One region of the Bacillus sp. D48C genome, then DNA from elsewhere that is predicted to be linked to it. Evidence: riboswitches for the same ligand, from Rfam matches in the RefSeq annotation. Region 1 holds a riboswitch; the other holds the start of a gene.
The links. A riboswitch is a leader RNA that binds a small molecule or an ion and turns the genes downstream of it on or off. The one in region 1 is predicted to bind FMN.

Region 1 (11,678 bases):
AGATTATGATACGTCAGGAGTATTATTAATGACAAACGACGGGGACTTCGCAAATATATTAATGCATCCTAAATATAAAGTTGAAAAAACGTATGTTGCAAAAATAAAAGGCCCATTAACAGGTGAGAAAATTCGCATGTTAGAACGCGGTGTTGCATTAGAAGATGGTAAAACAGCACCAGCACATGTGAAAATTATTTCTTGGGACAAGCGTAAAGAGATGGCTATTGTACAATTAACAATTCATGAAGGACGTAATCGTCAAGTACGTCGTATGTTTGAAGCGTTAGACTGTAAAGTAGTGAAATTAAAACGTGAACGTTATGCTTTCTTAGAAGTAGGAAGCCTGCGACCTGGTGATGCGAGAGAATTGACACCACATGAGGTGAAACAATTACGCGCGCTTGCTTCTACAAAGCCAAGATAAGCTATAGAGTTAAAAATTCACCAGTGGAGTGCTCTGCTGGTGATTTATTCAATACAACATTTACAGAAGATAATACATAACATTTACCGAGGAGAGGAGAGGTAATATGAAGAAAAATCGCTTATTATTTCGCGTTATTATTCTACTCATTTTATGTGGTGCTGTAGGATTTACCCTTTATCAAGGATTCTTTGCTAATAAAGAGAAAATGCAAATCGGAAAAGAAGCACCTAACTTTGTTGTGACAGATTTAGAAGGGAAGAAAATTGAACTAAAAGATTTAAAGGGAAAAGGTGTATTTTTAAACTTTTGGGGTACGTGGTGTAAACCTTGTGAAAAAGAAATGCCTTATATGAATGAATTATATCCAAAGTATAAAGAAAAAGGCGTTGAAATCATAGCGTTAGATGCAGATGAAACGGATATTGCAGTAAAGAACTTTGTGAACCAATATGGTTTGAAATTCCCAGTTGCTATTGATAAAGGACAAAAGATTATAGGAACATATGGAGTAGGTCCATTACCGACAAGCTTTTTGATTGATAAAGATGGAAAAGTAGTGGAGCAAATTATAGGTGAACAAACGAAAGAACAGTTAGAAGAGTATTTAAAGAAAATTACTCCGTAATAAAGAAAGCCTTTACATAAGAGGTGCGTGTCTATAGTGCCTCTGATTTAAAAATTCTGAGTATTGCGGTAACTCGAGGTTAGAATATACAATAGTACATATAGATACAGGGGCGGTGAGAGTGTTGAAAGAAATTAAATGTGAATGTGGACATGTTAATCCGATAGGAACCGTTTTTTGTGAAGCTTGCGGGAAACCATTTGAAAGCAATGAAAATGCAAAACTATTGGATATGCGCTATGAGGGGAGTGCACGGAGATCTCTCACGCAAACAAAAACGATAGTCGATAAAATTTGGAGCTTTTTCTCTTCTGTAAAAGTCGGTGTATGGCTAATCGTAATAACTTTAGCTGCATCAGCGATAGGAACTATTTTTCCGCAAGAAATGTACATAACTCCAGGGATTGCACCAGCTGAATATTATAAGCAAGAATACGGATTTTTAGGGCAATTATACTATCAATTAGGATTTAATAATTTATACGGTTCATGGTGGTATATGATTTTGATTGCTTCTATCGGTATTTCACTTGTGATATGTAGTTTAGACCGCGTTATTCCACTTTATAAAGCTTTAAAAAAGCAAGGCGTAAAAAGACATCCTAGTTTTTTAAAGAGACAGAGATTATATGGGACTGGTACACCGCAAGATGGTGACCTGGAAAGAGTGCAAAAGAATTTAAAGAAAAGAAACTATAACGTGAAAGTGGAAGACGGAAACGTTTTAGCAGAAAAGGGACGCTTCTCGCGTTGGGGTCCATATGTAAATCATATCGGTCTTATTATCTTTTTATTCGGTGCGATGCTTCGTTTTTTACCGAGTATGTACGTAGACGAAGCACTTTGGTTACGTGATGGTGAAACGAAAGAAATACCAGGGACGGATGGACAATACTACTTAAAAAACGAGAAATTTATAAAAGAAGTTTATGATAAAAGTAAGGACAAGGAAGTTTTTGAGGAAGCGATTGATCGTGTAGGCGATAAAATGATTGCGAAAAACTTCCAAACGAATGCTGTATTATATAAAGCTGTGGGCGAAAATATAGCAGGGCAAAAACCAAAGTTGGAAAAAGTAAAAGAAGCGGAAATTCGAGTAAATGAACCACTGAAATTTGATCAATTTGCAGTGTATCAAGTGGATTATAAAGAAAGTGAATTTAAAAGTATGTCCTTCAACTTGCAAAATAAAGAAAATAATCAAAAATGGGGACCGATTAAAGTAGATTTAACGAATCCTAAGGAAAAATATGATTTAGGAAATGGTTATTCTCTAGAACTATTAAGCTATTTTCCTGATTTTTATTTTGATGAGAATGGAAAACCGAATACAAAAACGAAATTACCGAACAATCCTGCATTTGTATTTAAAATGTTTACACCTGAAACACCAGATGGTGAAGTGAGTTTTGTTGGTATTCAGCAAAATATAGAACCTGATGGAAACAACAAATATAAAATGTCGTTTGCGGGTGTTGAAATGCAAAATGCAACAGCACTTACTGTAAGAAAAGATTTAACGCTTTGGATTCTCGGTATTGGAGGATTTATATTTATGGTTGGTGTCATTCAAGGTATGTATTGGAATCATCGCCGTATTTGGATACAACGTGTTAATGATGAATGGTGGATTGCAGGGCATACGAATAAAAATTGGTTCGGTTTAAAGAAAGATATTGAAAGAGTAATAGAAGGTACAGCAATTCCACAGCCAAATGATAAAGTAATCGATAAAAAAATTAGTTAAGGTGGGGAAACGATATGGTGCAAATAAGTAGTAACTTTCTCTTTACCGCATTTATTTTATATTTAATTGCGACTCTATTTTTTGGTGGAGCCATTAAAGAAAAGGGTCATAAATGGGCAAATGTAGGAATAACAATTACAATTTTAGGGTTTATAGCACAAACAGTATATTTTGTTACAAGGTGGATTGCATCAGGGCATGCGCCAGTTAGTAACTTTTTTGAATTCGGTACATTTTTCGGCATGATGCTTGTAGGAGCATTTATTGTAATGTATTTTATGTACCGCGTAAGTATAATTGGACTATTTGCATTACCAGTTGCGCTTTTATTAATTGCCTATGCAAGTATGTTTCCGAGGGAAATATCTCCGCTTATTCCATCTTTAAAAAGTAATTGGTTACATATTCACGTGACGACTGCAGCAGCAGGACAAGCAATTTTAGCGATTAGTTTTATTACGGGCGTCATGTATTTATTAAAAAATGTAGATCAATCAACGAGAAGTAAACGGACATTTTGGCTAGAGACGGTAGTGTTTACGCTTGTTTGTACAGTTGGATTTATTGGAGTAACAACGGTATTTTCTAGTATGAAATATGAAGCGAAGTTTCAATGGGTTGATAAAAATGAACAACAACTGGAAATGAAGTACAATCTTCCAGCTTTAGTAGGACCGCATGAAGGGAAGTTACAGACAGAAAATAAATTAGAACCGGTAGTTGAAGTTCCAGCGATTGTAAATGCGAAAAAATTAAATACTGTTATTTGGTCAGTGTTAGTTGGAACATTACTTTATATTGTATTAAGGCTTGTTTTACGGAAGCGAGTATCGGCGGCACTTCAGCCGTTAGTAAAGAATACGAATAGTGATTTACTAGATGAAATCGGATATCGATCTATTGCAATTGGATTCCCAGTTTTCACATTAGGAGCGTTAATTTTTGCAATGATTTGGGCTCAAATAGCGTGGACGCGTTTTTGGGGCTGGGATCCGAAAGAGGTTTGGGCACTTATAACGTGGCTCTTTTATGCTGCAGTACTACATTTACGATTATCTAAAGGGTGGCATGGAGAGAAATCAGCTTGGCTTGCAGTAATTGGTTTTGCAATTATTATGTTTAACTTTATTGTAGTAAACTTAATTATTGCCGGTTTACATTCATATGCATAGAGAAATAAAATAGGAGAGTGCATGTCACTTTCCTATTTTATTTTTGTCAACTTTTCTTCTTTTTTGAGAAAAACATGACAAAGTAGCGGTTGATTTTGTAAAATGATGTCGAGGACATTATATACTGTTCAAAAAAAATACATAGTTTTGGAAAAAAATTGAACAAAATTTATTATTCTTGTGAAGCATAATATGGGAAGTGAAACATTTAGAAGATTGCTTAAATAAACGAGAATAGCGCAACATAATAGTAAAGAAGGGTAGGTGTGAACCGCTGAGGTGAGAGTACGCAGCGGGTAGAGATGGAAAATGAATCAAGAATTTTAATTGTAGATGATGAGGATCGTATTCGTCGTTTATTGAAAATGTACTTAGAAAGAGAACAATACACAATTGAAGAAGCAGATAATGGTGATACAGCTTTAGAAATGGCGTTGCAAAATGATTACGATTTAATCTTATTAGATCTTATGATGCCTGGTAAAGATGGCATTGAAGTATGTAAAGGGGTTCGTGAGAAGAAAGCGACACCAATTATTATGCTGACAGCAAAAGGTGAAGAAGTAAATAGAGTACAAGGATTTGAAGTTGGAACAGATGATTATATTGTAAAGCCATTTAGTCCACGTGAGGTCGTGCTACGTGTGAAAGCGGTATTACGTCGTGCTGTACCAACAACATTCTTTACACAAGATACAACGACAAAAGATGTTACTGTATTCCCGCACTTAACAATTGATAACGATGCACACCGTGTTACTGCAGATGGTAATGAAGTAAACTTAACGCCGAAAGAATATGAGTTACTATTATTTTTAGCGAAAGCTCCTGATAAAGTATTCGATCGTGAGCAATTGTTAAAAGAAGTATGGCAATATGAATTCTTCGGAGATTTACGTACAGTTGATACGCATGTAAAGCGTTTACGTGAGAAGTTAAGTAAAAAATCACCAGATGCTGCGAAGATGATTGTTACCGTTTGGGGCGTAGGTTATAAATTTGAGGTTGTGAACGACTGATGCTTTGGAGAAGTGTAGTAGGGAAGTTATGGATGACTATATTACTTCTCGTTTCGTTTGTGCTTGGATTTGTTGCGATTTTACTTTCACAGTTTTTTAGAACATATTATGTTGATATGAGTGAAGATAGGCTTCAAAAAGTTGCAACAAGTGTTTCAGAGTTAATTGAAGAAGGTGCCGATGTAAAAACGATTGAGAATATCGCGTACAAATTCTCTGATTCACTTTCAAGGATCATTATTGTAGAAGATGGTAAAGAAATATCATCTTCGCCGAAACAAGAAGGGTTAGTCACTCTTACAATGGATGATTTGAAAGAAGATAAAGAATTAGCGGCTGTTTTCACAGACAAAAAAGAAATTAAGAATAACATTAGAAAAGCCTCTAATAGTAGAAAGAATAAAAACACTGAAAATGATATTATGATTGTCGGAAAACCAGTGCAGTCAAAAAATCAAAGTGCAGTGTTCGTATACGAATCTTTACAAGTACCGATACAAGGCATGGAGAGAACGACTGATTTTATATTCTTATCAGCAGGGATTGCGATTATATTAACAACGTTCTTTGCATTCTTCTTGTCTACTCGAATTACAGCACCACTCCGTAAAATGCGTGAAGTTGCTTTTGAGGTGGCGCGTGGGAAGTTTGATGCGAAAGCTCCTATGGTGTCTCAGGACGAGATTGGTGAGCTTGCAACGGCCTTAAATCAAATGGGGAAACAGTTGAAGTTTAATATGAATGCACTGCAGCAAGAAAAAGAACAGTTAGCTAGTATTTTAAGTAGTATGGCAGATGGGGTTATTACGTTAAATCAAGAAGGTGAAGTCGTTGTAATTAATCCGCCGGCCGAACATTTCTTACAAGTTTGGCAAGAAGAAAAAGAGATAGAGCTAAGTAAAAAACTACCTTCTGAACTTGTGGAACTATTCCATCTTGTTGTAGAAAGTGAACAACAACAAGTTGTTGAAATTAATTTACAAAAAGGGAACTATGTAGTTCTTATGACGCCGCTTTACAATCAAACGAAAATTCGTGGAGCTGTAGCGGTACTGCGAGATATGACGGAAGAACGCCGTCTTGAAAAGATGCGTCAAGACTTTATTGCGAATGTATCGCATGAACTTCGTACACCAATGGTAATGCTGCAAGGGTATAGTGAAGCGATTTTAGATGATATTGTGCAAACGAAAGAAGAAATTGATGATTTTGTTCAAATCATTTATGATGAATCCGTTCGTTTAGGTAAACTTGTAAATGAATTATTAGATTTAGCACGCATGGAAAGTGGTAATGTAGAGTTACATATAGGTGAAGTTGATATTCATCCTTTCGTTGAAAAAATAGGTCGTAAATTCCAAGGGATTGCAAAGGATAAAGAGGTCGCGTTAACGGTTGATTTCAAAGATTCAATTGAACAATACCCGTTTGATGCAGATCGTATGGAGCAAGTATTGACGAATTTAATTGATAACGCAATACGTCATACAAACGCAGGCGGACATGTAACGCTTGTAATTGATTCGAAAAATAATGGCCTCATTTTTGAAGTACAAGATTCGGGTGCAGGCATTCCAGAAGAGGATATTCCATTTTTATTTGATCGTTTCTATAAAGCTGATAAAGCAAGAACACGTGGGAAAAAGGGTGGAACAGGACTCGGGCTTGCGATTGCGAAAAATATTGTTCAAGGTCATGATGGTAAAATTTCTGTTTCAAGTGTTGTTGGAGAAGGAACTACATTCTCTGTATATTTACCGAATCGTATAATTTAGATATGTGTTTTTAAAGTTGATAATGAATAAAGTTCTGCTGTTTTTTATTTTTTTGTAAACTCAATTAAATAAAGAATGGTAGAACTTTTTTCTATGTTGCTCGAATAAAGAATAACAAGAGAGGTGCTGTGAAGAAATGAAATTATATACAAAAACAGGAGATAAAGGAACGACAAGTGTAATAGGCGGTAGGGTTGATAAAGATGATATCCGTGTGGAAGCGTATGGAACAATAGACGAGGCGAATTCTCATATCGGATATGCAATGACTAAGCTTCAAGGCGGGACTTATAGAGATATTTACAATGAGCTCGAAAATATTCAACATGAGCTATTTGATTGCGGAGGAGACTTGGCAATAGTGGAACAAAAAATTCCTTATAAGGTGACAATTGAGATGGTTGAAAGCTTAGAAAGAAAGATTGATTTGTATATAGAAGAAGCACCGCCGCTAGAGCGCTTTATTTTACCAGGTGGAAGCGAGTCGGCAGCTGCTATTCATATTGCACGTACAGTTGTAAGGAGAGCAGAACGATGTATCGTGTCCTTACAAAAAGAAGGAGAAATAAATGAAGTTGTTCTAAAGTATGTAAATAGATTATCTGACTATTTATTTGCAGTAGCTAGAGTAATAAATGCCCGATTACAAGTGAAAGATGTGGAGTATAACCGTAGTGCATTAGTTTTTCGTGATAAGAAAGAGAAGGAAGTGGAGTAATTCACTTTCTTTTTTTGTATACTTTTTTCTGTAATATACCAAAATAGAGAAGGTATGGTGGTAATTAGAAAACGGAGGATGTATATGAAAGTTTTAAAATGCGGAGTCATGTTATTGAGTATACTGTTTGTATCTCAATTACATGTTTATGCAGAAGAAAATCGATGGACATGGCCTGTTGAAGGTCAGATAAGTGATTATTTTGGGACAAGGCATGGAAAACACTATGGTATTGATGTAGCTGCACCGATTGGAACGCCTGTGGCAGCTATCCAAGATGGTAAGGTAACGAAGTCTTATTATTCAAGTAGTTATGGAAATGTTGTATTTATTAAACACGGAGAATATGAGGCTGTATATGCACATTTAAATAAGAGATATGTGGGTCAAGGAGATTATATTTCAAAAGGTGAAAAAATTGGAGAAGTAGGGAACACGGGAGAATCGCGAGGTGCACACTTACATCTAGAACTTCATCAAGGAAGATGGACGATGGCGAAAAAGAATGCGATGAACCCATTGCTTGTTTTAAGTGAACAAAGAAATGAAGTTGTTTCTTCATCATTATATGTCGTACAAAAAGGGGATACTTTAGTTAGTATTGCACGGAAATTTAGTATGACACTTAAGGAAATTAAAGAAAAAAATGGATTGCAGCAAGAGCTAATTTATCCTAATCAACAATTATATGTTAAGTAAAGGTAACGTCTCAAAAATTAAACTTTGAATATTCTTAAATAAGGTTCAATGTAAATGAAATTATATGGGCGCTTCTGCTAGAAGTATTGAGTGAATTAGAGTATTTATATCTAAAAGAAAACCGTCCCAAAATTTATTTTGGGACGGCTTCTTTTACCAAAAAATAAAGACACATATAAATCCAGAAATAGCTAAATAGCTATATAAGTAAAAAACTTTTGTTCTTGTTTTCTCTTTTGTTCGAAACAGTACGATAGTCGGTTCAATTAAACCGATTGTCAAACAAAGTAGGCCAAGAAGCATACAACCAATCGAAATAGAATACAGGGCGATTTGTGGTGCTTGAAATGGAATCATCCATTTTAATAAAAATGCAATAAGTGCAGTGTAACAAATGCTACCGATGTATTTATTCAGTGGTGTATTAGAACGAAAACCAGGAAGTTTTTTTAAGAAAGAGCGGGAAACAACTTCTGTTTGTAAAGATGTATGCTCTTCAATAATTCTTTGAGCTTCTTTTCCTTTTTGAAAAAGGGATAAGATCCAATTTCGCTCACCCTGAAAAATAAATTGAGAAGTTGTCAAATAGTGATCAATCTTCACTTTACTCCAACTTTTCCACGGATGACGCTCACACAATTTTAATTTACTTTCTGTTTTTTTATCATACTGATAAATACTGATGCCATCTTCATCGAAAGTAGCATAGTATGTCTCGTTTGAGAATGTGCCTAAATCAATTGGGCAGTAGAAAAGTAATTCTTTTTTTAAGTAAAAGTATTCTTTTCTTAAGTTTTTTTTCATTGCTTCTCGAATAGAATGTCTCTTTTCTTTTTTCATGACATTTCCTCCATAACTCAGAAAATGTTCTTATCTTAACAATTCAATATCTTATCACTTTTAATTATATATGACTAGGTAATTCAAAAGAGAAATGCCGAATAATAAAAAATATGGATTGTATTGTAAAATATCTCGCAATTTATTTATTGTTACGAAAAATAAATAACTAATTTTAAATAAGTTACAATTTTTTTGTTCACAATGTTATGAGGTTGTTGTATAATGAAGGGGAAAATAGAATATCGGTCTATCTTCGGGGCAGGGTGAAAATCCCGACCGGCGGTGATGAACTATTTATGATTTTGTTCTAAGCCCGCGAGCCGTTAAGGCAGGATTTGGTGTGATTCCAAAGCCGACAGTACAGTCTGGATGGGAGAAGATGGAGGTTCAAGCGTTCAAAAAAGATATGGATTTGAACGTCTGTTTGATGTGCCTTAAATTCTCCCTTTGTGTAAAACACAAAGGGTTTTTTCGTTCTATGAAAAAATAGGCATAGCAGAACCTTTCCACTTTCCATGAGAAGATCGATGGAAAAGGAGAGAGAAAGATGAAACAAAAAAACAGTGTGGTGCAGATGGTGAGTGTAGCGATGCTAAGTAGTATTGCATATTTACTAATGATGTTAGATTTCCCGTTCCCAGGGCTTCCGCCATTTTTGAAAATTGATTTTAGTGATGTACCAGCTCTAATTGCAGCAATTATCTTTGGACCAGTAGCTGGAGTGATTGTAGAGGCAATAAAGAACATTTTACATTACGGGATTCAAGGAAGTTTAACGGGAGTACCAGTTGGAGAAATTGCAAACTTTATTGCAGGATGTTTATTTATTGGACCAGCAGCTTTCTTATTTAGAAAGTATCGTACTGTGAAGAGTTTAACGACAGGGTTAATGCTAGGGACAATTACAATGGCACTTATTATGAGTGTATTAAACTACATCATCATATTCCCGGCGTACACTTGGTTTTTAAATTCACCAGCTATGTCTAGCGAAGCTATAAGAACAACGGTTGTAACGGCAATCTTACCATTTAATTTAATTAAAGGAATTGTTGTAACAATTGTATTTGTGGCATTATTCTCACGCCTGAAAGTATGGGTGTTTGCAAAAATGAAAAATGCATAATATATATAAACCATTAGTAGTGTGGAACTACTAATGGTTTTTTATTAAGGAAAATAAAATTTAGATACAAAAAATGCCCCTCATCAATATGAGGGGCATTTTTTGAAGTTAATAAAAGACTATTCAAATTTTAAAGCGTCTCCGTCGAATGATTCGTCAGCAACTTTAATTGAGTCAGTTGGACAGCCTTCGAATGCATCCATCATATCTTCAATTAATACATCTGGAATTTCAACGATACCTTGGTTATCGTCTAATGTTACAAATGCAATACCTTCATCATCATAGTCATAAATGTCTGGTGCAGCAGCGCCACAAGCACCACATGCAATACAAGTATCTTTATCAACGATTGTATATTTTGCCATCTTTTTTCCCTCCTGATAATATGTATGTGAAAAGCTTGCCATAAAAATTATAACCTTATTGTAAAACGGTTTGTAAAACTTTTCAACATAAAATTATAATGATAATGCTTATCAATTAGAGTGTCAACTTATTTTTGAATTATGTCATAAGATTTTCAAAATACGTAAATATGATTTCGTTTGATACAATAGAATATATACAAGTATATAGTTCTTATTATGATAAGTTTAATGAGCGACAGTAGATAGTGTAATTGTACTGAAAAGAATGAAGTTAAGATTGGAAGGTGGAAGCGGTCATGCAAATACAATATACTTTGTTGCATTGTTTAAAACAATTGAATGGTGAAAGAACCGTTTCATCTATTTATTATTTACTAAAGGGCAAACGTTCTTCGCAAACTTTACAAGATGGAAATATGTTTAGAATTTCTTTTTTGTTCGGAATATATAAATCATTAAATAGAAATGACTATGATGGTGAAGTTGTAAAGTTGTTGCAAGCAGATTTTATTCAAGAAATACATGAAAATACATATGTGTTAACACCTAAGGGTAAAACGCAGTTACATAAATGGGAGGAAGTTTATGCTTTTCCAGCGCATTTGCATGGTTTACATTATGGAGAATTAGGTGAAACATTTTGGAAAAGATTGTCATTGATTATTCAAACTATATCAAATTTACAACAGAATAATACTAAGTTTATCCCGATTCAACAAGATACAGAAATAATGATGTGGGTGAAACGTTTTCTAACAGGAAGGCCATATAAGAGAAGTGAATTGGCGAGAAAACTGTGGACGGAAGTACATAATCTTTTAGAAAAAAGTAATGCGATAGAAGCGACGATTGTAACATATCGACTAACGGGTTATGAACGGATTGGTTGTACATTGCAACAATTAGCAGAAATTACGAAACAAGATATGTTCAGGGTGTATTTTTTATTTTGGGGTACAATGCATTTCTTTATACAAGAAGTTCGTGATAAAGAAAATGAATTTCCGCTATTAGCTGAAATTATATCTTATCCAAATGAGAGAGCTGAACTATTTAGTTTATCCACGAAAAAAACATATAATTTTTGGAGACAAGGGCGTTCTTTAGAAGAAATAGCAACGATTCGGAATTTGAAGGTTGCAACGATAGAAGA
Region 2 (11,678 bases), on a different contig from region 1:
TCGTCGTTCTTGCTCATGTCGGTGGAACAACCGATGAGTCTGGGGTAACAAATGGCGACCTTACTCGAATTGCAAATGAAACAGACCCAGAAGTTGATGTTATTTTCGGTGGACATAGTCATACGTATGTAAATGGTACAGTAAATAATAAGCTAATTGTCCAAGCAAATTCTTACGGCACGGCTTTCTCAGACGTGGATGTAACAATTGATCGTAAAACAAAGGATATTATAAAGAAAAAAGCTGAAGTTGTTACAACGTATCATGAAGGTGTAGAACCTGATAAACAAGTAAAGAAAAAACTAGATCAATATAAAGAAAAAATCGCACCACTTGTAAATGAAGTGGTCGGAAAATCTACAGCATCTATCGACCGTAAACAAAATGATGCTGGTGAGTCCACTCTTGGAAATTTAGTTGCCGATGCTCAGCGTCAAACGATGCAAACTCAAATCGCCCTCATGAATCCTGGTGGCATTCGTAATGACTTAGATGCTGGTGATATTACGTGGGGTGAGTTATACGGTATTCAACCTTTTGGAAATCAATTGATTAAAGTAGATTTAACAGGTCAAGACATTCGCGATATTTTAAATCAGCAATGGCAAAAAGGAACAACAAGAATGCTTCAAATTTCAGGTATTCAATATGCGTGGGATGCAAATAAACCAAACGGTGAAAAAGTTACAAATATACGTTTAACAAACGGAGAAGAATTATCTCCATCTAAAACGTATAGCGTAGTTGCAAATGCTTTCTTAGCTTCTGGCGGTGACGGATTCATATCATTTAAAAATGGTAAAAATGCAGAAACTGGTCCAAACGACTTTGAAGCGTTAGTCGATTACGTAAAACAATTAAAAGAACCAATTCAGCCAGTTATTGATGGAAGAATCCAAAAAGTAAATTAAGTGTTTCTCTAATAAGAAATTTCATTTTTCACGCCATAAAAGATTTGCACTAATCCTGTATTTATACGTAATATGCATCATAAAAAGGATACTCGTTCTTCCAATGAACATAGTATCCTTTTCTTTAGTTATCAAAATGTGATGTTTTGTTAAATTCATATTGCTGTAAAAATTGTTGCAACGCCTCTTCTACAATTTTAGATTTTTGAATTCCTTTCGATTCTGATATAAGGTCCAATCTTGCTAATATTTCTGTATTAATAGAAAAGGTGCGTCTCTTTTTCTCTGTACTTTTACTCATAATTGGTGCAATTACTTCTTCTCTTCTTCTTAATAATTCATAAATACTTTGTAATTGCTCATAAATTAATAATTGATAATCTGTTTTCTCATATTGAAGGGCGGTCGCTTCTTGGAGTTGTAAGTGACGTGGTTCTTCTCCATCTCCTACAAAAATACGTTTCTTCTGCTCTCCATCATATTCGTATCCAATCAATCTTAATTTCTTCGATAATGTATACGGGCTTATTTCAAGACGTTTTGCTATAATAGCGATGGATTCACGCCTATTTAAACCATCTATAATTTCTCCAATCGTCACAATTTCCCTCCTCCCGTGTTGAAATGACACTAGTATGGTATGTTACAATGATTTTCTAACAGTATATGCAAAATGAATAGCCTGTGCGATTCATACGATTTCACAAAAGGAGGTTTTCAATATGCTTTTGCGTAGCTATACCCCTCAGTTCTATACTGAAAACAAACAACTCATTCCTAATAGTATCGCTACGATAGAAAGCGTTATGATTAATAATCGAAAACAAACTCTCCTTATGCGTGGGCAAAACGTAGAGCAGCCTATTTTATTATGCTGCCATGGTGGACCCGGCATGGCACAAATCGGATTTATTCGTCATTTTCAAAAAGAATTAGAGAAGCACTTTATTGTTATTAATTGGGATCAGCGCGGGGCGGGTAAATCTTTTTCAATGAAAGATTTCGGAGCAAATTTTACAATTGAACAATTCGTTTCCGATGCAAAAGAAGTGATTCAATATGCACTTAAAAGGTTCAACAAACAAAAACTATTTCTCGCTGGTCATTCTTGGGGAAGTATTATTGGGCTTAACATAGCACATCAATATCCAAAGTATATCGAGGCTTACATCGGTATTGGGCAAATTGTACATATGAAACAAAATGAAGAATTGCTATATCAACATTTAATTAGTTCTGCAAAAAAACATGATCATAAAAAAGCATTAACTTCCCTTTTAAAATTAGGAAAACCACCATTTTTAGATATGAGACGTCTTATTATTCAAAGAAAGTGGCTTGGCACATTCGGAGGAGCAATCCAAAACGGATCTTCCTTTTCTTTCATACGAAAAGGTTTCTTTTCTCCTGAATATACGCTATTAGATTGGTTCAAGTTTCTCGCAGGAAATTTAAAATCTGGCGTTTTATGGGAAGAAATGCTGACAATCGATTTCTTTTCTTCTATCTCAAGTTTATCTATTCCAGTTTATTTTTGTTCTGGTCGCTATGATTATCAAACTCCTTATGCACTCGTTCAGGAATATTGCGATATTATTGAAGCGCCTATAAAAAAAATGATTTGGTTCCCAAATTCAGCACATTCTCCTGATCTAGAAGAACCAGAATTATTCGCCAATTCTTTGCAATCAATTAAACAAGAGCTAGCTTTTCAGCATTAGTAACAAAAGGCTCTTTTACATTTCATAGAAAACATTTTATAATAATATGTCGCAAGTATGTATAAACATAGCAAAATGTTTCATATTTACTTGTCTTAACAGAATAAAAATTTAGGGAGATTACATTTATTATGAACGCTGTACTCGTCGCAGTAGCAATTATGCTATTGCTTAGTTTGTTACGTGTCCAGGTCATTGTCGCCATCATTGTTGGAGCTTTAACAGGCGGAATTATCGGCGGACTCGGTATTTCAGAAACGATTAACACTTTTACAACTGGTCTTGGAAACAGTGCTCCAATCGCTTTAAGTTATGCAATGCTTGGTGGTTTCGCTATTTCCCTTTCCAAAACAGGACTTCCAGATGCTATGATTCAAACTGCATTAAAATGGATTGGCAATGAACAAGACACGAAAAAACAAGTTTATTCTAAAATACTTATTTTATTCATTATTTTAACGATGGCTTGTTTCTCACAAAATGTGATTCCTGTTCACATTGCTTTCATCCCCATCTTAATTCCAGCACTTTTAAAAGTATTAAATGAGCTGAAAGTGGATCGAAGACTTGTCACGTGTATTATTACATTTGGATTAATTACTCCTTATATGTGGATCCCTGCAGGGTTCGGAAAAATTTATCATGACGTATTGCAAACCAACGCTGCGCAAAGCGGTCTTACATTTGATGTCACACTTATTCCAAAAGCAATGACTATTCCAGCACTCGGTATGATTATTGGATTATGTGTAGCGGTATTCATTACGTACCGAAAACCTCGTACGTATGAAACAGAACAAATTCATACTACCGAAAATGAGATCGTTCCCTATACAAAACGTAGCATTACTTTCGGGTTATTATCTATCATTGCTACATTAACTGTTCAATTAACAACAGAATCAATGATTTTCGGTGCTTTAGCAGGTATTATCGTCTTATCAGTAAGTGGTAGTCTACCACTTAAAGAAGCAGATGCGATATTAACAAGCGGAATGCGTATGATGTCCTTTATTGGCTTTGTTATGATTGCTGCCGCTGGATTCGGCGCTGTTCTTCGAAAAACAGGACATGTTGAATCTCTGGTGCAAACGAGTGCACATATAATCGGAAATAACAAACCACTCGCTGCATTTCTTATGCTTGTTATTGGACTTCTCGTTACGATGGGAATTGGTTCATCCTTTTCAACCATCCCTATCTTAACAACAATTTTTGTACCTCTGTGCATTCAGCTTGGATTTAGTCCGATGGCTACAATTGCAATTATTGGTACAGCCGGAGCGCTAGGTGACGCAGGATCTCCAGCATCAGATAGTACCCTCGGACCAACATCCGGTTTAAATGCTGATGGTCAGCACCATCATATATGGGATACATGTGTACCCACTTTTCTACATTACAATATACCGTTACTTATATTTGGCTTTATTGCCGCAATTACATTATAAAAAGGTGCGTATAAAACGCACCTTTTACTTTTTTATTTTTCCTTTTAATTGTTGAAAAGCTACTTTTCCGTTATCTTTGACATAGCTTTCAATTGCCGGTAGTGATGAACCTATCCATTCACACTCTATGCTCCCATTCGGTCCAACAATTTTTAATTTATCTGGTACATGTATATTTACAAATCTTGCTGACCGAATTAACTCAATAGCAATCTGATCACTTGAGGTTACAATTCCATCTATATACGGATTGTTTCGCAATAATGTAATAAACTGTTTATTTGTATACCCTTGTACACATTCTTCTCGATAAGAGATTCCTTCATCCCAAACAGTATCTAAAAAACCTGCTATATGATCTTCCATTTCTTCACTTTCTTCTCCCTCACCGAAATATGCAAGAAAGTGACACCCTTTCTCTTTTAATAAAGAAACAGCCCTCTGTCCACTTTCATAATAATTTCCATGTGATTGTTGCTCATCAATCACAACAAACGGAAATGGAATTTCTCCTATACTTTTAAAAACGGATTTTGTTAAAATAACACCTGCAACGTTATTCTCCTTCAACATATATATGTATCTATCTTTATTCTCTATATTACAAACAATGATTTGATATCCTTCTTTATATGCTATTTCCTCAATACAATGTAGCAAAGTGATGTTTGATGGGTCATATAGATTATCTACAAGTAATGCAATTATCGTTGAATTCTCTTTAAATAGTGGCTTCGCTGCACTGTTTGGCCTATAACGTAATTCTTCAATTGCTTCCTTTACTTGTTTTACTGTGTCCTCATGAACATATCCTTTTTCATTAATAACTCGTGAAACGGTTGCGACTGAAACACCTGCCAATTTTGCAACATCACGTATAGTTGCCACATCGTCACCCCTTAATATGGTAATAGATTACAATTTTACGGTAACCTAAATTACACTATCCGTCAAGATTAATAACTCATATTTCTGAAAATTGTTACATCATTTCACTAAACGATACTCCAACTGAATTTCATGTAAAATTGGGATATTATCATATCCAATACGTGGAATTTCTTTCTTTATTTTTCGTGCCTCCTCTACCGCATTCACATATAAATTAGTCATTACAAAATTACGTTTTTGGTAAAATCGTAACGCATTCATATTATCATTTGTTGTAATAAGACAAACCTGCCTGCACCGTTCTTCTTCTGCAACTTGCAATACACAATCCACAAGCTTCTTCCCTATTCCTTTTCTTTCTTCAATACTATCTAACGATATAATTTCACACATATTTCCAGTCACTTCATACGTTATAATTCCGATTATTCTGTCATTAGAAAACGCAACAAATCCTGGCAACTCTTCTAATTGATGCCCCTTACCACGTGAAACCATCAATGAACTTCCCCAGTTCTCACACATAAACATTCGAATTGTTTCTTTCATCGTTGGCGTAATTTTTTGTATATGCACCATTTCCTATTTCTCCCCTTTTATATCATTGTGATACAATATAAGTGTATCACATGTAACGGTATTTGGAGGATGAGGTAAAGTATGAAACGTTTTTTTGCAGCATTGTTTACTGTACTAGGTGCGATAACAGCCCTTGGGATTTTCTTTACAAATAAAGTGATGTATTTAAAGAAAAAAACAGAGGAAGAAGTACTCGAAAGAGAAACGAAAAAACATTTTCGTATAGAAGATTTTGATGCTCTTCATAAAGAAGAAATTCATATTCCTTCACAATTCGGATATGATCTTCACGGCTATTACATTCCTGCTGGTCATTCCAATAAGTTTATGATTTTTTGTCACGGCGTAACTGTAAATAAAATGAACTCTGTAAAATATGCAAGGTTATTTTTAAACAGAGGGTATAATGTCGTTATTTATGATCATCGTCGTCATGGTAAAACTGGCGGAAAAACAACAAGCTATGGATACTATGAAAAACATGATTTAAAATCTATAGTTGACTGGCTAAAAAGTCGCTTTGGAACAAATATAACACTCGGTATTCATGGTGAATCTATGGGAGCTGCAACACTTCTTCAATACGCAGGACTTGTAGAAGATGGTGCTGATTTCTATATTGCAGATTGTCCTTTCTCTGATTTTCACGGACAATTACAGCACCGTTTAAAGGTTGAATTCCATTTACCAAAATGGCCTTTATTACCTTTAGCAAATGCTTTTTTAAAAGTGCGTGACGGTTATACGATTCGCGAAGTTTCACCAATTGATTGTATAAAAAATATTAACAATCCCGTCCTCTTTATTCATAGTAAAGATGATGATTATATTTTAGCTGATATGACGAAATCACTATATGAAGCAAAAGAAAACAATAAACAACTTTATATTGCAGAACGTGGTGCACACGCTTGCTCTTATAACGAAAATAAAGAAGAGTACGAAGCAGCCATCGATCAATTTTTAAACACATATGTGAAAGAAACAAAAAACAGGCTTGCATAAGCCTGTTTTTTTATTGCGCTAAAACGTCTGTAACTTGTTCCATATTTTCAGAAATCCATTGCATTGCATCATCTAACGTTGGGAATTCTGTCGTTTGAAATGTTACTTCATCTTGAAGTAACCAAACATCCTTTGCCTCTTGCCCTACACCTGCAATGGACCAATGTAACAAACTATATGGATGATTATCATTCAAAAATGATGCCCACGTGCGCTCATTTGCAATGTTTCGTAATGTATGTAATTGTTTATCCATCTCTCGTCACCTTACTCTAGTCAGTTATGAAAACTATTATAACACTCTCTTCTTTCTCAAACAAAGTGCTCTTTTTATATTGTCAAGCACTTCCCTTGATTATATGATGAAATTAAGCGTTTGGGAAGGAGGGATAACGTTGGCAAAAGTACAAATTAAAGTAAATGATAATGGCTCTTTTCGCGTTACAGGGGACGTGGAATTAGTCGACTCACAAGGGAATGTATTCCCAGCAAAACCGGCATTTTCTTTATGCCGTTGTGGTTTATCAAAAAATATGCCTTATTGCGACGCTTCGCATAAAGGTAAATTCGAGTCTGTTGTTAGAGCACCAGAGGCAGAATAATTTTACATGTGACATGCACATTTTTTTGTGCATGTTTTTTCTTTTTAGCAACTCCGTTATATCCCTTCTCCTTACAACACTTCTAATACTTTTATTTCCATTCCAGCCCACATATATTTTCACACAATTCTTCACATTCGAATATTTTTTACTAGCCTTTTATTTTTTTTGTGCTATAATTTGAGCAAACAGCATCCTTCGGGGTCGGGTGAAATTCCCAACCGGCGGTGATGAAGTGAAAACTTCTAAGTCCGTGACCCGTTTTCAACTCGAAAACGGTGGATCTAGTGAAACTCTAGGGCCGACAGTATAGTCTGGATGGGAGAAGGATATGTTTCTAGTTTTTTATATAGTGAATACACTTTTATTTCAGTATGCATATTTTTAAAGATTCATTTTGATTCTTTATATATGTTTAATTTTCTATACTTATTTTTTATACTGAAATAAAAAGAGACAACTAGCGTTTAAAAATTCGATATTTTGCTAGGTTTTTTCCTTATGCAGAAATATCAATTATCGTTAGGTTTCTTTCCTATGCTTTCGTATTCAAACTATATTTCTAGAAATCACGTCTCCCAAACCCCAAGGATATTAAATCCTTGGGGTTTTTTGATTTTTTTAGGAGAGGTGAAGAAAATGACAGATCAAGAATATATGAGGATTGCCCTGCAGTTAGCAGAAGGAACATCAGGACAAACAAGTCCAAATCCTATGGTTGGTGCTGTTGTTGTAAAAGATGGAAACATCGTTGGTATGGGGGCTCATTTACGAGCTGGTGAAGAACACGCAGAAGTTCATGCCCTTCAAATGGCTAGTCAGAACGCCAAAGACGCTACCGTTTATGTAACACTGGAACCGTGTAGCCACTTTGGAAAAACACCACCTTGTTGTGAATTGCTCATCGAAAAAGGAGTTAAGCGTGTGGTAATTGCTACTCTCGATTGTAATCCGCTCGTTTCTGGTAACGGAAAAAGAAGATTAGAGGAAGCTAGAATTGAAGTAACTACCGGTGTTCTTGAAGCAGAAGCAGTTTTATTAAATCGCTACTTTTTTCACTACATGAAAACGAAACGCCCTTTTGTAACAATCAAAACAGCGATGAGCTTAGATGGAAAAATAGCAACTGTAACTGGTGAAAGTAAGTGGATTACAGGTGAAGAAGCACGTGCTGATGTTCACCAATATCGCCATACACATGATGCAATTCTTGTTGGAGTGAATACAGTTATAGCTGATAATCCTCATTTAACAACAAGAATTCCAAATGGTGGGAAACATCCTATTCGCGTTGTTTTAGATACCCATTTACGAACGCCACCATCTTCTCATGTTATAACAGATGGTTTAGCACCGACATGGATTATTGTCGGTAAGGATGTAAAGAAAGAGAAGATATCTTCTTATAATTCTAAAAATATAGCTATATTCCAAATGGAAACGAAGCATATAGAAATCGAGGACCTTCTTTCCTTTCTTGGAGAGAAACAAATTCTTTCTCTATTCGTTGAAGGTGGCCAATCAATTCATGCAAGTTTCTTAAAAACAAACAATTTCAATGAAATTGTAACCTATATAAGCCCGAAATTAATTGGTGGAAAAGATGCTCCTACTTTATTTGGAGGAAATGGTTTTTCAAAATTACAAGATGCGCTTTCCTTGAAAATTCAAGAGATGAAACAAATTGGTGATGATATAAAAATCGTTGCGAATGCCCGAAACGAGGTGACGGAATGTTTACAGGAATTGTAGAAGAATTAGGAACGATAGCAAACATGCAACAAAGCGGAGAAGCGATGAAATTAACGATTCATGCAAAGAAAATTTTATCAGATGTTCACTTAGGTGATAGTATCGCAGTTAACGGTATTTGCTTAACTGTAACAAACTTTACAACTACTTCATTTACAGTTGATGCAATGCCTGAAACGATGCAGTCGACATCGCTTCGCATGCTTAAACCCCACTCTAAAGTAAATTTAGAGCGGGCAATGTCTGCAAATGGAAGATTCGGTGGACATTTCGTTTCAGGACACATTGATGGCATCGGAACGATTTTAACTAAAAAACAACATTACAATGCCGTCTATTATAAAATAGCAATTTCTGATGAATTGCTACACTATTGTTTGCATAAAGGGTCCATTGCTGTTGATGGAACGAGTTTAACGATATTTGATATAGACGAAGCTTCCATAACGATTTCACTCATCCCGCACACAGTAAGCGAATCTGTCATTGGAGAAAAAAATGCCGGAGATATCGTAAATATTGAGTGTGACATGATTGGTAAATATATCGAACGCTTTATTACTAAACCTGCAAAACGAGTAGGTTCAATGACCGAAAGTTTTTTACAAGAAAACGGATTTCTATAAGGGGGAAGCACAATGTTTCATCGTATTGAAGAAGCTCTAGAAGATTTAAAACAAGGTAAAGTCGTTATCGTATGTGATGATGAAAACCGAGAAAATGAAGGCGACTTTATTGCTTTAGCAGAGTACATTACACCGGAAACAATTAATTTTATGATTACACATGGTCGTGGTCTCGTTTGTGTACCGATTACGGAAGGATACGCAGAACGTCTACAATTAGAACCAATGGTATCTCATAATACAGATTCACATCATACTGCGTTTACAGTGAGCATTGACCATGTTTCTACAACAACAGGGATTAGCGCTCACGAACGTGCAACTACGATACAAGAATTGTTAAATCCCGCATCAAAAGGCACTGATTTCAATCGACCTGGACATATCTTTCCATTAATTGCGAAAGAAGGCGGTGTCCTGCGTCGTGCAGGTCATACAGAAGCTGCTGTTGATTTAGCAAAGCTATGCGGTGCCGAACCAGCTGGAGTTATTTGCGAGATTATAAATGAGGACGGCACGATGGCACGTGTACCTGATTTAATAGAATGCGCAAAACAATTTGATATAAAAATGATTACAATAGAAGATTTAATCGCTTACCGCCGCCATCATGAAACACTTGTGACGAGAGAGGTGGAAATTACATTACCTACAGATTTCGGTACTTTCCACGCAATTGGCTATTCTAACTCATTAGATACGAAAGAACATATCGCACTTGTAAAAGGTGATATTTCAATAGGTGAACCGGTACTTGTGCGTGTTCATTCTGAATGCTTAACAGGAGATGTATTCGGTTCACATCGCTGCGATTGCGGACCACAACTCCATGCAGCACTTGCTCAAATTGAGCGTGAAGGAAAAGGTGTTCTTCTTTATATGAGACAAGAAGGAAGAGGCATTGGGCTTCTTAATAAGCTTCGTGCTTATAAATTACAAGAAGAAGGATTCGATACTGTAGAAGCAAATGAAAAACTCGGCTTCCCTGCTGATCTTCGTGATTACGGTATCGGTGCACAAATATTAAAAGATTTAGGTTTACAAAGTTTACGATTATTAACGAATAACCCAAGAAAAATTGCTGGCTTACAAGGTTACGATTTAGAAGTAGTCGAGCGTGTACCGTTGCAAATGCCAGCAAAAGAAGAGAATAAATCGTATTTACAAACGAAAGTAAACAAATTAGGACACTTACTAAACTTATAATTAAAGGAGAGATTTATTATGGTATTCGAAGGTCATTTGGTTGGTACAGGATTAAAAGTTGGAGTTGTTGTTGGACGTTTTAATGAATTTATTACAAGTAAGTTACTTGGCGGCGCTTTAGACGGATTAAAGCGTCACGGTGTAGAAGAAAATGATATTGATGTTGCTTGGGTTCCTGGTGCATTTGAAATTTCTTTAATCGCTAAAAAGATGGCTAGTAGCGGAAAGTATGATGCTGTTATTACATTAGGTACTGTAATCCGAGGTGCTACAACTCACTACGATTACGTTTGTAATGAAGTAGCAAAAGGTGTTGCGTCTTTATCACTACAAATGGACATCCCAGTTATTTTCGGCGTATTAACGACAGAAACAATTGAACAAGCGATTGAACGCGCAGGTACGAAAGCTGGTAATAAAGGATATGAATCAGCTGTTGCTGCAATTGAAATGGCTCACTTATCAAAACAATGGGCATAAAAAAAGAGGCTGCGGCCTCTTTTTATTTTTTCACCTTTTTTTGTACATCTTTTATTAATTCATTCATCGTTTTTCCTTCTGTTTTTATATGAAGAGCTTGTGCTGTTCTCCATACATTCTCTCTTTTTTTCGCTTCTTCTATAATAGTAATTTCTTTTCTAACTTCCTTTAAATCTTTTCCTTCCGTTTTCAATCCAAAATGTTCAGCTTTCGTTCGAAAGTGTTGTTCGATTCTTTGTTGCATCTCTTTTTGTTCAGGATTTTCAGCAGCCTTAACTGGATCAGAACTTATTGCTTTTATTAAAATTAAACAAGTCATAATCGCTAATATGTATTTGTACATGTAAAATCCTCCAACCCAATATAAATTACATATTTACTATGTACAACTAGGGCTTGGAAAATTCGTCCACAAAAATTCTTTTTTTCGCTCAAAAACCAATAATACCAAGCG

Region 2: another riboswitch for FMN. It lies ahead of ribD (bifunctional diaminohydroxyphosphoribosylaminopyrimidine deaminase/5-amino-6-(5-phosphoribosylamino)uracil reductase RibD); the one in region 1 lies ahead of ACLBXA_RS15640 (ECF transporter S component).

Annotation. Positions count from the first base shown of each region.
Region 1 covers NZ_JBKFAQ010000005.1:276,438-288,115, forward strand. Annotated here, with positions in the region: gene rluB (23S rRNA pseudouridine(2605) synthase RluB) at 1-427, shown strand, start outside; gene resA (thiol-disulfide oxidoreductase ResA) at 534-1,055, shown strand; gene resB (cytochrome c biogenesis protein ResB) at 1,177-2,802, shown strand; gene resC (cytochrome c biogenesis protein ResC) at 2,817-3,974, shown strand; gene resD (DNA-binding response regulator ResD) at 4,277-4,993, shown strand; gene resE (sensor histidine kinase ResE) at 4,993-6,768, shown strand; gene ACLBXA_RS15625 (cob(I)yrinic acid a,c-diamide adenosyltransferase) at 6,905-7,486, shown strand; gene ACLBXA_RS15630 (peptidoglycan DD-metalloendopeptidase family protein) at 7,571-8,185, shown strand; gene ACLBXA_RS15635 (hypothetical protein) at 8,339-9,025, opposite strand; FMN riboswitch at 9,274-9,413, shown strand; gene ACLBXA_RS15640 (ECF transporter S component) at 9,576-10,154, shown strand; gene ACLBXA_RS15645 (ferredoxin) at 10,274-10,522, opposite strand; gene ACLBXA_RS15650 (helix-turn-helix domain-containing protein) at 10,822-11,678, shown strand, end outside.
Region 2 covers NZ_JBKFAQ010000001.1:726,215-737,892, reverse strand. Annotated here, with positions in the region: gene ACLBXA_RS03995 (bifunctional metallophosphatase/5'-nucleotidase) at 1-911, shown strand, start outside; gene ACLBXA_RS03990 (ribbon-helix-helix domain-containing protein) at 1,036-1,512, opposite strand; gene ACLBXA_RS03985 (alpha/beta fold hydrolase) at 1,634-2,632, shown strand; gene ACLBXA_RS03980 (Na+/H+ antiporter family protein) at 2,764-4,083, shown strand; gene ACLBXA_RS03975 (LacI family DNA-binding transcriptional regulator) at 4,108-4,971, opposite strand; gene ACLBXA_RS03970 (GNAT family N-acetyltransferase) at 5,071-5,553, opposite strand; gene ACLBXA_RS03965 (alpha/beta hydrolase) at 5,635-6,558, shown strand; gene ACLBXA_RS03960 (DUF2552 family protein) at 6,569-6,814, opposite strand; gene ACLBXA_RS03955 (CDGSH iron-sulfur domain-containing protein) at 6,954-7,160, shown strand; FMN riboswitch at 7,351-7,494, shown strand; gene ribD (bifunctional diaminohydroxyphosphoribosylaminopyrimidine deaminase/5-amino-6-(5-phosphoribosylamino)uracil reductase RibD) at 7,800-8,912, shown strand; gene ribE (riboflavin synthase) at 8,894-9,538, shown strand; gene ribBA (bifunctional 3,4-dihydroxy-2-butanone 4-phosphate synthase/GTP cyclohydrolase II) at 9,551-10,744, shown strand; gene ribH (6,7-dimethyl-8-ribityllumazine synthase) at 10,763-11,224, shown strand; gene ACLBXA_RS03930 (hypothetical protein) at 11,247-11,567, opposite strand.